Regions from separate parts of the Frigoribacterium sp. CFBP 8766 genome, predicted to be linked through region 1. Evidence: predicted binding sites of a transcription regulator. Region 1 holds the regulator's gene; the other holds the start of a gene.
What was found. The regulator HrcA, encoded in region 1, represses chaperone genes, less so after heat shock. The targets are predictions, from matches to a motif close to TTNGCACTCGNNNNNNNCGAGTGCNAA.
Positions count from the first base shown of each region.

Region 1 (6,859 bases):
CGACCTCGTCAAGGTCGACATCCTGCTCCAGGGCGAGCAGGTCGACGCGTTCAGCGCGATCGTCCACCGCGACAAGGCGTACGCGTACGGGGTCCTCATGACCGGTCGCCTCCGTGAGCTCATCCCGCGACAGCAGTTCGAGGTCCCGATCCAGGCCGCCATCGGCGCCCGGATCATCGCGCGCGAGAGCATCCGTGCCATGCGCAAGGACGTCCTCGCGAAGTGCTACGGCGGCGACATCAGCCGCAAGCGCAAGCTGCTCGAGAAGCAGAAGGAGGGCAAGAAGCGCATGAAGACCATCGGTCGCGTCGAGGTGCCCCAGGAGGCGTTCATCGCCGCCCTGAGCGGCGACACCGAGGCGAAGAAAGAGAAGAAGTAGCCGATGCGCCGCTCGACCCACGCCGAGACCCACACGACCTACGGCGAGGTCGGGGCGACGCAGGCGCCCGACCTGATGCAGTACCCGCCGAAGGGCTTCCGCCCCGCCGAGTACCGCACCAGGGTCGGCCACGGCGACGCCCGCTTCGAGGCGGCGTGGATCGCCACGATGACCTGGAAGATCCAGGAGCGCAGCGGCATCGAGGTCCACGTCGACTCGGTGCCGCCCGTCGAGGAGGGCGGCTACCACCCCGTCACCTTCGACGACGACGGCGTCCCCGTCGACCCGGCGCACTGGGAGCAGGGCCGCGACGAGTCCCGCTTCGCGCCGGACGGCACGCCGTTCCTCACCGCGGGCACGACGGCGACCCTGTCCATCTCGGCCTACGGCCGCAGCGTGCAGGCGCCCGTCCGGGTCGTCTACGTCGTCGACGAGCCGAGGCGCAAGGGCTTCGCCTACGGCACGCTCGACGGCCACCCGGAGAGCGGCGAGGAGAGCTGGGTCGTCGACCAGACCGACGACGGCTCCGTCTGGCTGTCGATCCGTTCGTTCTCCCGCCCGAGCACCTGGCGCTGGAAGCTCGTCGAGCCCTTCATGCGCCGCCAGCAGGCGATGTACACGCGTCGCTACCTGCGTGCCCTCAGCCTCAGCGAGCCCGACGTCCCCGCCGAGGCCGACGTCGACCTCGAGGCCGCCGCCGAGGCAGCCCACGACGACGAGATCCGCGAGCCCGGCTCGCGCCGGTCGGGCGACTGACGGTGCCCGGAGCCCTTCCCCTCGGCGACCCTGCCCCCGTCGACGGCTCGCTGCCGACCTCGGTGGTCGACGGCGTCGCCGACCGCAACTTCGGCGTGTACCTGCACGTGCCCTTCTGCCGGGTCCGCTGCGGCTACTGCGACTTCAACACCTACACGGGCGACGAGCTGCGCGGGGCCCGGCGTGACGACTACGCGCAGGAGGCGGTGGACGAGGTGCGCCTCGCCGGTCGCGTCCTCGAGGGTGCCGGGCTGCCTCCTCGTCCGGTCTCGACCGTCTTCTTCGGCGGCGGCACGCCCACGATGCTGCCGCACTCCGACCTCGCCGCGATGCTCTCGTCGGTCGTCGACACCTGGGGGCTGGTCGACGGCGCCGAGGTGACGACGGAGGCGAACCCCGACTCGGTCGACGCGGAGTACCTCGAGGCGCTGGCGGCCGCCGGCTTCACGCGCGTCAGCTTCGGCATGCAGTCCGCGGTGCCGAGCGTGCTCGCGACCCTCGAGCGGACGCACGACCCCCAGCGCGTGCCGCTCGTCGTGCGCTGGGCGCGCGACGCCGGGCTCGACGTCAGCCTCGACCTCATCTACGGCACGCCCGGCGAGACGCTCGACGACTGGTCCCGGTCGCTCGACGTCGCCCTCGAGCAGGAGCCCGACCACCTGTCCGCGTACTCGCTCATCGTCGAGGACGGCACGAAGCTCGCCCGGCAGATCCGCCGTGGCGAGGTGGCCCAGCCCGACGACGACACCGCCGCCGACATGTACGAGCTCGCCGACGACCGGCTCGCCGCCGCGGGCTACGGCTGGTACGAGGTGAGCAACTGGGCGCGGGACGAGCAGCACCGTTCCCGCCACAACCTGTCGTACTGGCAGGGCCACGACTGGTGGGGCGTCGGCCCGGGCGCGCACAGCCACGTCGGCGGGGTCCGCTGGTGGAACGTGAAGCACCCGGCCGCCTACGGCCAGCGCATGGCCGCGGGGGAGTCGCCCGGAGCCGGCCGCGAGACCCTCGACGCCGAGACGCGTCGGGTCGAGCGGGTGCTGCTCGCCGTCCGGATGCGCGAGGGCCTGCCCACCTCCGACCTCGATCCCGAGGGCCGTGCGGCCGTCGCCGGGCTGATCGCGGACGGCTGGGTCGAGGGGCGCGAGGCGCTGGCCGGTCGGGTCGTCCTCACGCGCACGGGGCGACTCATGGCCGACGCCGTGGTCCGCCGGCTGCTCCCGGTCTGAGTCCGACCTGCCCGGGGCACGCTCGTGGGGCGACGTCCTGCCGAGACGACGCGAGGCGCGCCTCCCAGACGGGAGACGCGCCTCGACGGGCGTGCCGGCGGGCTACGCCTTGATGAACTCGATGCTCAGCGGGTACTTGTAGTACTCGCCCCGGTTGGCCGCCAGGGCGGCGATGATGCCGAAGACGATCACGAGGATGCCCGCGACGAGCGTTATCACGAGGCCGATGCCGAGGAACGACGTGGCGCCTCCGACGAGGTACGCGATGAGCACGGTCAGCTGGAAGTTCAGCGCGACGCGGCTGTGCTCGCGGACGAACGGGCCGCGGTCCTTGAGTACGAGGTAGCCGACCAGGGGCGCGACGAAGCTGAGCAGGATGCCGCCGACGTGGATCAGCGTGGCCCAGAGCTTCTCGTCCTCGGGGCGCAGGGGCTGAGGCGGCTGCGGGGCGCCGTAGCCGGGCTGCTGGCCGTAGCCGGGCTGCTGGCCGTAGCCGGGCTGCTGCGGGCCGGGCTGACCGGGCTGCTGCCCGTGGCCGGGCTGGCCCTGACCGGGCTGCTGGCCCCAGCCGGAGCCCTGCGGGTCGTTCGGCTGGGAGGGAGGGGTGTCGGTCATCTGCTCACCTGTTCGTCGTCGTGGGCCCGACCGGGTCGAGGCGAACGGGCGCGTCGCGGGTGGTCGGTGCTGGCCGCCCGGCCGGACGAGGTGGTCCGGCGGGCGTCACGGCGAGCATAGGGCAGGAGGTGCGGGTCGAGTAGGCCTCGCGGGCCGCGTGACGTAGGATTGGCAGTCTGGCAGGACGAGTGCCAGCGAGCTCGGGTCGTCGTCGTGACGTGCCCCGCCGCCGGCCGTGCGAGAGGGAGGTGCGTCGTGGTCTCGGAACGTGGTCTCGAGGTGCTGCGCGTCATCGTGCACGACTACGTCGCGTCCCGCGAGCCCGTGGGCTCGAAGTCGATCGTCGAGCGGCACCACTTCGGCGTCTCGGCCGCCACGATCCGCAACGACATGGCGCTCCTCGAAGAAGAAGAGCTGATCGCGGCGCCCCACACCTCCTCTGGTCGGGTGCCGACCGACAAGGGCTACCGCCTCTTCGTCAACCACCTCGCCGACCTGCGTCCGCTGACCACCGCGCAGCGGCAGGCGATCGAGACGTTCCTCGGCGACTCGGCCGACCTCGACGAGGTCCTCGGCCGCACGGTCCGCCTCCTGTCCCAGCTGACGAACCAGGTGGCGCTCGTGCAGTACCCCTCGTTCTCGCGGGCGCGCGTGCGGCACGTCGAGCTGGTCAGCCTCGCCGAGCGGCGTGTCATGACCGTGCTCATCACCGACACGGGGCAGGTCGAGCAGCGGCTCGTCGAGCTGCCCGTCGTCGTCGACGACGAGTTCCTCGCCGAGCTCCGCCGGGCGCTCAACGCGGCGGTGGGCGGCACCGAGCTGAGCGCGGCCGCCGCGCTGCTCGGCGACCTGCACGAGGGCTTCCGCCCCGAGCAGGCCGTCGTGGTCGGCGTCGTCGTCGCCAGCCTGGTCGAGCAGCTCGCCGCCGGGCGTCAGGAACGCCTCGTGATGGCCGGCGCGGCCAACCTCGTGCGCACCGGCGACGACTTCAGCGGCGACCTCTACCCCGTCCTCGAGGCGATCGAGCAGCAGGTGGCCCTGCTGCGCCTCTTCGGCGAGATGCAGCTCGACGCGGTCGACGTGGCCGCGAGCATCGGACGAGAGAACGCCTCCTTCGGCCTCTCCCAGGCGTCCGTGCTGGCGAGCGGGTACACCTCGACGGGCAGCGAGGTCGCGCGCCTCGGCGTGCTCGGCCCGATGCGCATGGACTACTCGACCAACATGGCCGCCGTGCGTGCGGTGGCCCGTTATCTGTCGTCGCTGCTCTCCGAGCGCTGACGACCCGCACCTCCCCGGCCCTGCGCGACCGCGCCGCGCCCCCTGACCAGCCCCCACGAGACCACCCCCAGACACCAGAGGCAGACGAGAACAAGTGGCAGATCATTACGACGTGCTCGGAGTCGACCGGTCGGCGACGCCCGACGAGATCAAGAAGGCGTACCGCAGGCTCGCACGCGAGCTGCACCCGGACGTCAACCCCAGCCCCGAGGCCTCCGAGCGCTTCAAGGACGTCACGCACGCCTACGACGTGCTGAGCGACCCGCAGCAGCGCGAGCGCTACGACCTCGGCCCGCAGGCCGGGTTCGGCGGCGGGGGCGGCGGCGCGGCGGGCTTCGGCGACATCTTCGACGCGTTCTTCGGAGGCGGAGGAGGCGGGGGTCAGCGACAGGGCCCGCGATCGCGTCGCGAGCGCGGCCAGGACGCCCTGCTGCGCCTCGAGGTCGACCTCGAGGAGATCGTCTTCGGCACGACCCGCGACATCGAGGTCGACACGGCCGTGCTCTGCGAGACCTGCAACGGGTCGTGCTGCGCGCCCGGCACCTCGCCCCAGACCTGCGACATCTGCCACGGCTCCGGCCAGATCCAGCGGACCGTCCGGTCGCTGCTCGGCAACGTCATGACGTCGAGCCCCTGCGGCACCTGCCGCGGCTACGGCACCGTCATCCCGAACCCGTGCCCGACCTGCCAGGGCCAGGGCCGGGTGCGCGCGCGCCGCACGATCCCGATCGACATCCCCGCGGGCGTCGACACGGGCATCCGGCTGCAGCTGCCGAGCCAGGGCGAGGTCGGCCAGGCCGGCGGGCCCAACGGCGACCTCTACCTCGAGGTCAAGGTGCGCCACCACGACATCTACAGCCGCGACGGCGACGACCTGCTCGCGACCCTCGAGGTCCAGATGGCCGACGCCATCCTGGGCACCGAGACGACCCTGCACGCGCTCGACGGCGAGGTCGAGATCGAGCTCAAGGCCGGCACCCAGAGCGCCGACGTCATCACGATCCGCGACCGGGGCATCACGAAGCTCCGCGGCACCGGGCGCGGCGACCTGAAGATCGGCATCCAGGTGGTGACGCCGACAAAGCTCAGCCACAAGGAGCGAGAGCTCATCGAGAAGTTCGCGGCCGGACGCCGCTCGGCGGCGCCCGAGCTCTCGCAGTTCCAGCAGGGCCTGTTCGGCAAGCTCCGCGACCGGTTCCTGCACTTCTGATCGTGGCCCACTTCTACCTGGTCGACGACCTGACGGACGCGTCCGTCGGGAGCACTGTCGTGGTCGAGGGGCAGGAGGCGCGGCACGCGGTCACGGTCAGCCGGGTCCGTGTCGGCGAGGCACTCGCCCTCGGCGACGGGCGCGGCACGTCCGTGCGGGGCGAGGTCGTCGAGGCGACGGACTCGCGGCTCACGCTGGTCGCCGCCGAGGTGGCCCGGGTCGAGCGGCCGGGGACCCGGCTCGTGCTCGTCCAGGCGCTGGCCAAGGGCGACCGCGACGAGCTCGCCGTCCAGGCCGCGACCGAGCTGGGCGTCGACGAGGTCGTGCCGTGGTCGGCCGCCCGCAGCGTCTCGCGCTGGGAGGGCGCCAAGGTGGCGAAGGGCACGGCCCGGTGGCGCTCCATCACGCGGGAGGCGACGAAGCAGGCGATCCGGCCGTGGGCTCCCGTGGTCTCCGAGCTGTCGACGACGAAGCAGGTCGCGGCACGGGCCGCGGACGACAGGGCGCTCGTCCTCGTGCTCGAGCCGAGCGCCGAGCGGGCGCTCTCCGACGTCGTCGTCGAGGGCGGGGGAGGCGCGCCGTCGTCGGTCCTGGTGGTGGTCGGCCCCGAGGGCGGCATCTCGCCCACGGAGCTCGAGCTGCTCGCGAGCGCGGGTGCCGTGCCGGTTCGGCTCGGCGACGCCGTGCTGCGCACCTCGACGGCGGGGCCCGCCGCCCTCGCGGTGCTGAGCGTGCGGCTGGGGCGCTGGTAAGCGCCGGGCCGCCGGCGGGGGCCGTGGCGCCGTGCCGGCGCTGAGGGCCGTGCCGCTGGTGGGGGCCGTGTCGGCGGCCGCGACTACCATGGGACGCATGTCCGAGCCAGAGCCAGCACCGACCGAGTCGTCGGTCTTCAGCCGCATCATCTCGCGCGAGATCCCGGCCGACGTGGTCTTCGAGGACGACTCGGTGATCGCCTTCCGCGACATCGCGCCCCAGGCACCGTTCCACGTGCTCGTCGTGCCCAAGACCTCGCGTCACCGCGACGTCGTCGAGCTCGCGGCCGCCGATCCGGCCCTGCTCGCCCACGTCGTGTCGACGGCCTCGGCGCTCGCCTCCGACCCGGCACTCGTCGGCGACGAGGTCGTGGCGGTCTCGGGCGGCACGGGCGAGTTCCGACTGATCTTCAACACCGGCGCCTCCGCCGGCCAGACCGTGTTCCACGTGCACGCCCATGTGCTCGCAGGCCCCCTCGAGGAAGGCTCCCTTGCCCACTAGCGAGACCCGCTCCACCGACCCTCAGCCCGCAGGCGAGGGCACCACGCGCGTCGACCTCACCGTCGACGGTGTCGCCATGGTCCAGCTGCTCGGTCCCCAGGACCGCCTGCTGCGCACCGTCGAGAAGCAGTACCCCGA
Region 1 covers NZ_JACYTX010000002.1:605,277-612,135, reverse strand. Annotated here, with positions in the region: gene lepA (translation elongation factor 4) at 1-379, shown strand, start outside; gene IFT90_RS08665 (DUF1990 family protein) at 383-1,135, shown strand; gene hemW (radical SAM family heme chaperone HemW) at 1,138-2,364, shown strand; gene IFT90_RS17530 (DUF4870 domain-containing protein) at 2,467-2,979, opposite strand; gene hrcA (heat-inducible transcriptional repressor HrcA) at 3,235-4,257, shown strand; gene dnaJ (molecular chaperone DnaJ) at 4,352-5,467, shown strand; gene IFT90_RS08640 (16S rRNA (uracil(1498)-N(3))-methyltransferase) at 5,470-6,219, shown strand; gene IFT90_RS08635 (HIT domain-containing protein) at 6,317-6,721, shown strand; gene IFT90_RS08630 (PhoH family protein) at 6,711-6,859, shown strand, end outside.

Region 2 (6,859 bases), on a different contig from region 1:
GCACGGCGACCTCGGCGAGGTGCGGCTGCCCGAGGTCGTCTGGCGCGCGGGCCTCGACCTGGACCCGCTCGACGTGCGTTCCGCGGGGGACGTGGGCTGGCTCGAGGCGCTGCTCCCGCCCGGGGCGACGGGGCGGGCCGCCTTGCTGGCGCAGGCTGTCTCGGTGGCCGCCGCCGCGCCTCCTCGGGTCGAGCGGGGCGACGCCGTCGACGACCTCGTGCGGCTCGCGGCCGAGGCGCCCCGGGACGCGACCCTCGTCGTCGTCTCGACCGGCACGCTCGTCTACCTGCCCGGACGCCGTCGACAGGAGTTCGTCGACCTGGTGGGCGGCCTGGGCGCGCGGTGGATCTCGTACGAGCGGCGGGGCCTGCTGCACGAAGTGCCGGTCGTGCTGCCCGACGGTGTGCCCGTCGACGAGGCCTTCGCCGTGCTCGCCCTCGACGGACGTGCGCTGGCGGTGGGGGACGCCCACGGCACCCGCCTGTGGACGACCGGCTGACGGCTGGGAGCGGACCGGCCGAACCGCCCCGCGCCTCCCCGGCTGCTCCGCCGCCCGCCCCTAAGCTGGCCGGGACCGAGAGGGCGGGGCAGTGAGCGACGAGGGCAGCGGCAGCGGGGACGTGCGCACGAGCGCGCTGTCCGAGCGCGACCGTGCCCTGCTCGACTTCGAGCAGCGTGCCCCTTCCTCGCCCGGACAGAAGGAGGCGGCGGTGCGGCGCGAGCTCGGCCTCACGACCGCGCGCTATCAGCAGATGCTCGGCTCCCTCCTCGACAGACCTGCTGCACTTGCCTATTCGCCCATGCTCGTGGGGAGGCTCCTGCGACTGCGCGACGAGCGCTCGCGGGCGAGGGCCGCCCGCTCGTTCGGGCCGACCGACCGCTGACCCACACGGAAGACCGACACCACACCATGGCGAAACACCCCCGCGACCGATTCGACGAGGTGCCCGGCGACCTGCACAGGGTCGGGGCCCACCGAGCCGTGGCACGGCGAGGTCGCGGCTGGGTCGTCTTCGCGTGGTGCGCCCTCGCGGTCGGCGTCCTCGTCGGCGCGGGCGTCGTGTACCTCGGCGTCGCGAACGACAGCTTCCAGTTCGTCTCTCCGACCTCCGACGAGACGGCCGAGGCCGGGTCCGGGACGCCGGCCGACGACGCGACGGACGGGACCGCCGCCCCCACGACGCCGGCCGAGACCGTCGCCGCCGCCGACCCGGCGTCCGTCGACCCCGACGTCACCACGATCACCGTGCTCAACGGCACGACGACGAGCGGGCTCGCGAGCAGCGCGTCGCTGGCGCTCGCCGAGACCGGCTGGACCGTGGCCGGCCAGGGCAACGCCGACGGCACCGTGCCCTCGACGATCGTCTACTACGCCGACGCGGCCGACGAGGCCGTGGCCCGCGGCGTGGCCCGCGACCTCGGCGCGACCACGGTCGAGCTGAGCGACGCGTTCCCCGACTCGTCGGTGACCGCGGTGCTGGGGGCGGACTACGCGCCCTGAGGCGCGCCTCCTCGTTGCTGTCCCGTTGCGGTCGTGTTGCCGTCCCGTTGCGGAACGTGTGAATTCGTCACTTCTAGCGGGTTAACCCTGCGCCGAGGCCTTCTGCGGGCCCGCGCGCCCTGGCTAGCATCTGGTCCCGGCACTGGCACCACCGCACGCGCCGCACCAGAGCACAGCAAGGGGAACGACACCATGGCACAGGGCACCGTCAAGTGGTTCAACGCGGAGAAGGGCTACGGCTTCATCACCGTGACGGAGGGCGGACAGGACGTCTTCGTCCACTACTCCGCCATCGACATGAACGGCTACAAGGTCCTCGAGGAGGGCCAGGCGGTCGTCTTCGAGGTCGGCACGGGCGACAAGGGGCCGCAGGCGGAGAGCGTCCGCCTGGCCTGACCCCTGCCGGGCGTCACGAGGTGCGGGGCTCACTTGCACTCCATAGGTGAGAGTGCCAGAATCGTCCCTGGCACTCGCCGTTGGTGAGTGCCAATGCTTCTGCTTCATGACGTCCGGGAGGGACGAGGAAACACATGGCTAAGATCATTGCTTTTGACGAAGAGGCCCGTCGTGGCCTCGAGCGCGGCCTGAACATCCTGGCCGACGCGGTGAAGGTCACGCTCGGCCCGCGCGGCCGCAACGTCGTGCTCGAGAAGAAGTGGGGCGCCCCCACCATCACGAACGACGGCGTCTCCATCGCCAAGGAGATCGAGCTCGACGACCCGTTCGAGAAGATCGGTGCCGAGCTCGTCAAGGAGGTCGCCAAGAAGACGGACGACGTCGCCGGCGACGGCACCACCACCGCCACCGTGCTCGCCCAGGCGCTCGTCCGTGAGGGCCTCCGCAACGTCGCCGCAGGCGCCGACCCCATCTCGCTGAAGCGCGGCATCGAGAAGGCCGCCGCCGCCGTCTCGGCCCAGCTCCTCGCCGACGCGAAGGACATCGAGACCAAGGAGCAGATCGCGGCCACGGCCTCGATCTCCGCCGCCGACCCCACCATCGGCGCGCTCATCGCCGAGGCCATCGACAAGGTCGGCAAGGAGGGCGTCGTCACCGTCGAGGAGTCGAACACCTTCGGCACCGAGCTCGAGCTGACCGAGGGCATGCGCTTCGACAAGGGCTACCTGTCGCAGTACTTCGTGACCGACCCCGAGCGCCAGGAGGCCGTCTTCGAGGACGCCTACGTGCTCATCGTCAACTCGAAGATCTCGAACATCAAGGACCTCCTCCCCGTCGTCGACAAGGTGATCCAGAGCGGCAAGCAGCTGCTCATCATCGCCGAGGACGTCGACGGCGAGGCGCTGGCGACCCTGGTCGTCAACAAGATCCGCGGCATCTTCAAGTCGGTCGCCGTCAAGGCCCCCGGCTTCGGCGACCGTCGCAAGGCCCAGCTGCAGGACATCGCCATCCTCACCGGTGGCCAGGTCATCGCCGAGGAGGTCGGCCTCAAGCTCGAGAACGCGACGCTCGACCTGCTCGGCCGTGCACGCAAGGTCGTCATCACCAAGGACGAGACGACCATCGTCGAGGGCGCCGGCGACCCCGAGCAGATCGCGGGCCGCGTCCGTCAGATCCGCTCCGAGATCGAGGCGACCGACAGCGACTACGACCGCGAGAAGCTCCAGGAGCGCCTCGCCAAGCTCGCGGGCGGCGTCGCCGTCATCAAGGCCGGCGCGGCCACGGAGGTCGAGCTCAAGGAGCGCAAGCACCGCATCGAGGACGCCGTCCGCAACGCGAAGGCAGCCGTCGAGGAGGGCATCGTCGCCGGTGGTGGCGTCGCCCTCATCCAGGCCGGCAAGACCGCTCTCGCCGAGCTGCACCTCGAGGGCGACGAGGCGACCGGCGCGAACATCGTGCGCGTCGCGATCGACGCTCCGCTGAAGCAGATCGCCTTCAACGCAGGCATGGAGCCCGGCGTCGTCGCCGACAAGGTCCGCAGCCTGCCCGTCGGACACGGCCTCAACGCCGCGACCGGCGAGTACGTCGACATGATCGCCGCCGGCATCATCGACCCGGCCAAGGTGACCCGCTCTGCCCTGCAGAACGCCGCCTCCATCGCTGGTCTGTTCCTGACCACCGAGGCCGTCGTCGCCGACAAGCCCGAGCGCAACCCGGCCCCGGCCGGCGACCCCTCGGGCGGCATGGACTTCTAGTCCGCGACCGCACCAGTCACACCGCAAGGGCGGCTCTCCTCCGGGGGAGCCGCCCTTCGGCGTGAGTGCGGGTGCGTGCGTGTGCTCGTGGGGGTGCTCTTCCGCACATGCCGACCAGACGGTGTCGTCGCGCGTCGCAATCGAGGGAAAAGCCGCTGATGGAGGAGTTCAGGTCGGCATCTGCGCGCTAGGAGCCTTCACGTGCGCGTGAGCCGCAGAACCCGACCGCAGCGCGCTCGAAGGCCCTTGGATACCCGGATTCTCCGCTGCAGCAGGCTCGCCGGTCGGCATGTGCAGCATGCCCGTGGTTCGAGAGTGATCTGCGTGCAGCCTTGGCCTCCGTGCAGGAGGCGCGGGGCCGGCAGTACGGATCGCGCGGATCACGGGTGGGGCGCTCGAGGGGGGAGGAGCCGCGGCTGCGCCGCACCTTCTCGGGGGCGTGGGGTCGCAAGCCGAGAGTGATCCGCGCGGCACGAGTCTGCGCGACAGGCCTCGGCGGTTCCCGGAAGACGGATCACGCGCGAATTGCGGGCCTGAGACCCCGGGTTCGACTAGGAGGCGGGCGTCGCGGGCGTCATCTCAGCGCCAGCGCCAGCGCCAGCACCGGCGTTGGCGCCCGCGCCGACCGCAGCGCCAGCCCCAGACCCAGCGCCGCCAGCCTCGGGGAACAGCGGCAGCGCGACGCGGAACGTCGCACCGCCTCCGGGGGTGTCGAAGACGTCGACGCTGCCGCCGTGCGCGGACACGATGCCGGAGACGATGGCCAGGCCGAGGCCCGAGCCACCCGTGTCGCGGGTCCGCGACGAGTCGGCACGCCAGAAGCGCTGGAAGATCTTCTCCCGGATCTGCGGCGGGATGCCCTCGCCGTGGTCGACGATGTCGATCGTCGCGACGCCGCGGCCCGGGTCGGACTGCACGGCGAGCTCGATCGGGCTGTCGTGCTCCGTGAAACGCATGGCGTTGCCCATCAAGTTCGTGATCACCTGGCGCAGCTTGTTCTCCTCGCCGAGCACCACGGCCGGCGCCTGCGGGCCGTGGCCCGACAGGTCGCCCGCCTGCCCGTCGTCCACGGGATCGCCCGCCCTGACGGCACGGGCCCGCAGGCCACGGAGGCGCGCGAGGGTGGCACCCGCGAACGAGATCGCCCCCGTCGACCCGGGCGGCACGGCGACCGCGTCGTCCGGCACGGCCGACAGGTCGGCCGCGGGCACCTCCTCGGCCCCGTCGCTGACGACCGGGTCGTGCACCACGACGGCGATGTCGCGGTCCGGGTTGGACGCCATCGTGTCGAGGGCCGAGTCGCGGGCGATGGCGACCAGGTCGACCGGGCCGAGCTCCAGCGGCTTCGACTCGTCGAGACGGGCGAGCGCGAGGAGGTCCTGCACGAGGACGCCCATCCGGATCGCCTCCTTCTCGATGCGGTCCATGGCCTGGGCGACGTCCTCCGGCTTGGTCAGCGCGCCCATCCGGTAGAGCTCGGCGTAGCCGCGCAGGCTGACGAGCGGGGTGCGGAGCTCGTGGCTGGCGTCGCCGACGAAGCGCCGCATCTGGTCGATGGTCCGTGACCGGTCGTCGAAGGCCGAGTCGATCCGGCTCAGCATCGTGTTCAGCGACCGGTTCAGCCTGCCGACCTCGGTGTTGGGCGTCGTCGAGTCGAGTCGCTGGCTGAAGTCGCCGTCGGCGAAGCGGGCGGCCGTGGCCTCGACGTCGCGCAGGGGAGTGAAGGTCGACGTGACGAGCAGTCGGGTCAGGGCGGCGCCGAGCACGATGACCGAGACGCCGAAGCCCAGGAAGATGCCGCTGAAGCGGCCGATGACGGCGTTGGTGCTGGCGAGGTTGGTGCCGGTGACGATCGTGGCGTCGATCTGCTCGACGACCCCGGTCGTCTGGTCGCGCTGCGTCAGGGTCTTGTCGAACGCGTAGATGCGCCACTGCTGGTCGTGGTCGGAGTTGTAGACGCTCATCGGCTCGGCCGTGGTGCCGGCCTTCGGCAGGTCGACGGCCGAGAGGTCGGGCCCCGTGCCGCCCTGCAGCTCGTCGGCGTTGTCGCAGATGCGCGTGCCGTCCTCCCGGAAGAGCGCCACGAAGCTGCTGCTCGTCGCCCCGAAGGTGACGGTGCACGACTGGGCGTTCGTCGCGCTCGGCGATGCACCCGTGAAGCTCTCGGCCGCCGACTTGAGCGACAGGTCGACCTGGCCGTAGAGGTACGTGCTGAGCACCGTCATCGTGCCGAGGCCCGCCACGAGCAGACCGAGGGTCACCAAGGTGACCGTGATCCCGGTGATCTTGGTGCGGATGGAGATCTCGTTCCACCACTGCGACAGGCGTTCGTGCATGAGAAGCGAAGATACCGGTGGCGCCTGGGAGCCGAGGCTCCCGGGCGCCACCGGTGATCGTTGCGCGTCAGGCCTTGGCGGCCTTGAGCATGTAGCCGAAGCCGCGCTTCGTCTGGATGATCGGCTCGGCCGAGAACTGGTCGAGCTTGCGGCGCAGGTACGAGATGTAGCTCTCGACGATGCCGGCGTCGCCGTTGAAGTCGTACTCCCACACGTGGTCGAGGATCTGGGCCTTCGACAGCACGCGGTTGGGGTTCAGCATGAGGTAGCGGAGCAGCTTGAACTCGGTGGGGCTGAGCTCGATCGCGGTCTCGCCGATGGTGACCTCGTGGGTGTCCTGGTCCATGGTGAGCTCGCCGGCGCGGATGATCGCGTCCTCGTCCTCGTTCATGGTGCGGCGGAGGATCGCCTTGATCCGGGCGACGATCTCGTCGAGGCTGAACGGCTTCGTCACGTAGTCGTCGCCGCCGACGGTGAGGCCCGTGATCTTGTCCTCGGTGTCGTCCTTCGCCGTGAGGAACAGGATCGGCGACGTGTAGCCCGACGAGCGGAGGCGCTTGGTGACGCCGAACCCGTTCATGTCGGGGAGCATCACGTCGAGGATGATCAGGTCGGGCTCTTCTTCGAGGACCGCGGAGATCGCCTGCGCACCGTTGCCGACCGCTCGCACGGCGAAGCCGGCGAACCGGAGGCTGGTGGTCAGCAGGTCGCGGATGTTGGGCTCGTCATCGACGATGAGAATCTTGGGGCCGTCGCTCATGGCCCCAGTATCTGTCCGCGCCCTCGGTGTTGCCTGTGAGTCATGAGTGCGCCGACCGCGTGCGAGCAGCGAGCGCGCCGTCAGCGAGCCGTCAGTCGACCGTCAGCGACCC
Region 2 covers NZ_JACYTX010000001.1:630,031-636,889, forward strand. Annotated here, with positions in the region: gene IFT90_RS03060 (DUF2332 domain-containing protein) at 1-499, shown strand, start outside; gene IFT90_RS03065 (DUF3263 domain-containing protein) at 591-884, shown strand; gene IFT90_RS03070 (LytR C-terminal domain-containing protein) at 911-1,501, shown strand; gene IFT90_RS03075 (cold-shock protein) at 1,694-1,897, shown strand; gene groL (chaperonin GroEL) at 2,032-3,651, shown strand; gene IFT90_RS03085 (HAMP domain-containing sensor histidine kinase) at 4,203-5,987, opposite strand; gene IFT90_RS03090 (response regulator transcription factor) at 6,055-6,747, opposite strand; gene IFT90_RS03095 (hypothetical protein) at 6,850-6,859, opposite strand, start outside.
Region 2: the regulator HrcA is predicted to act here: its motif matches at 1,965-1,991, upstream of groL (chaperonin GroEL).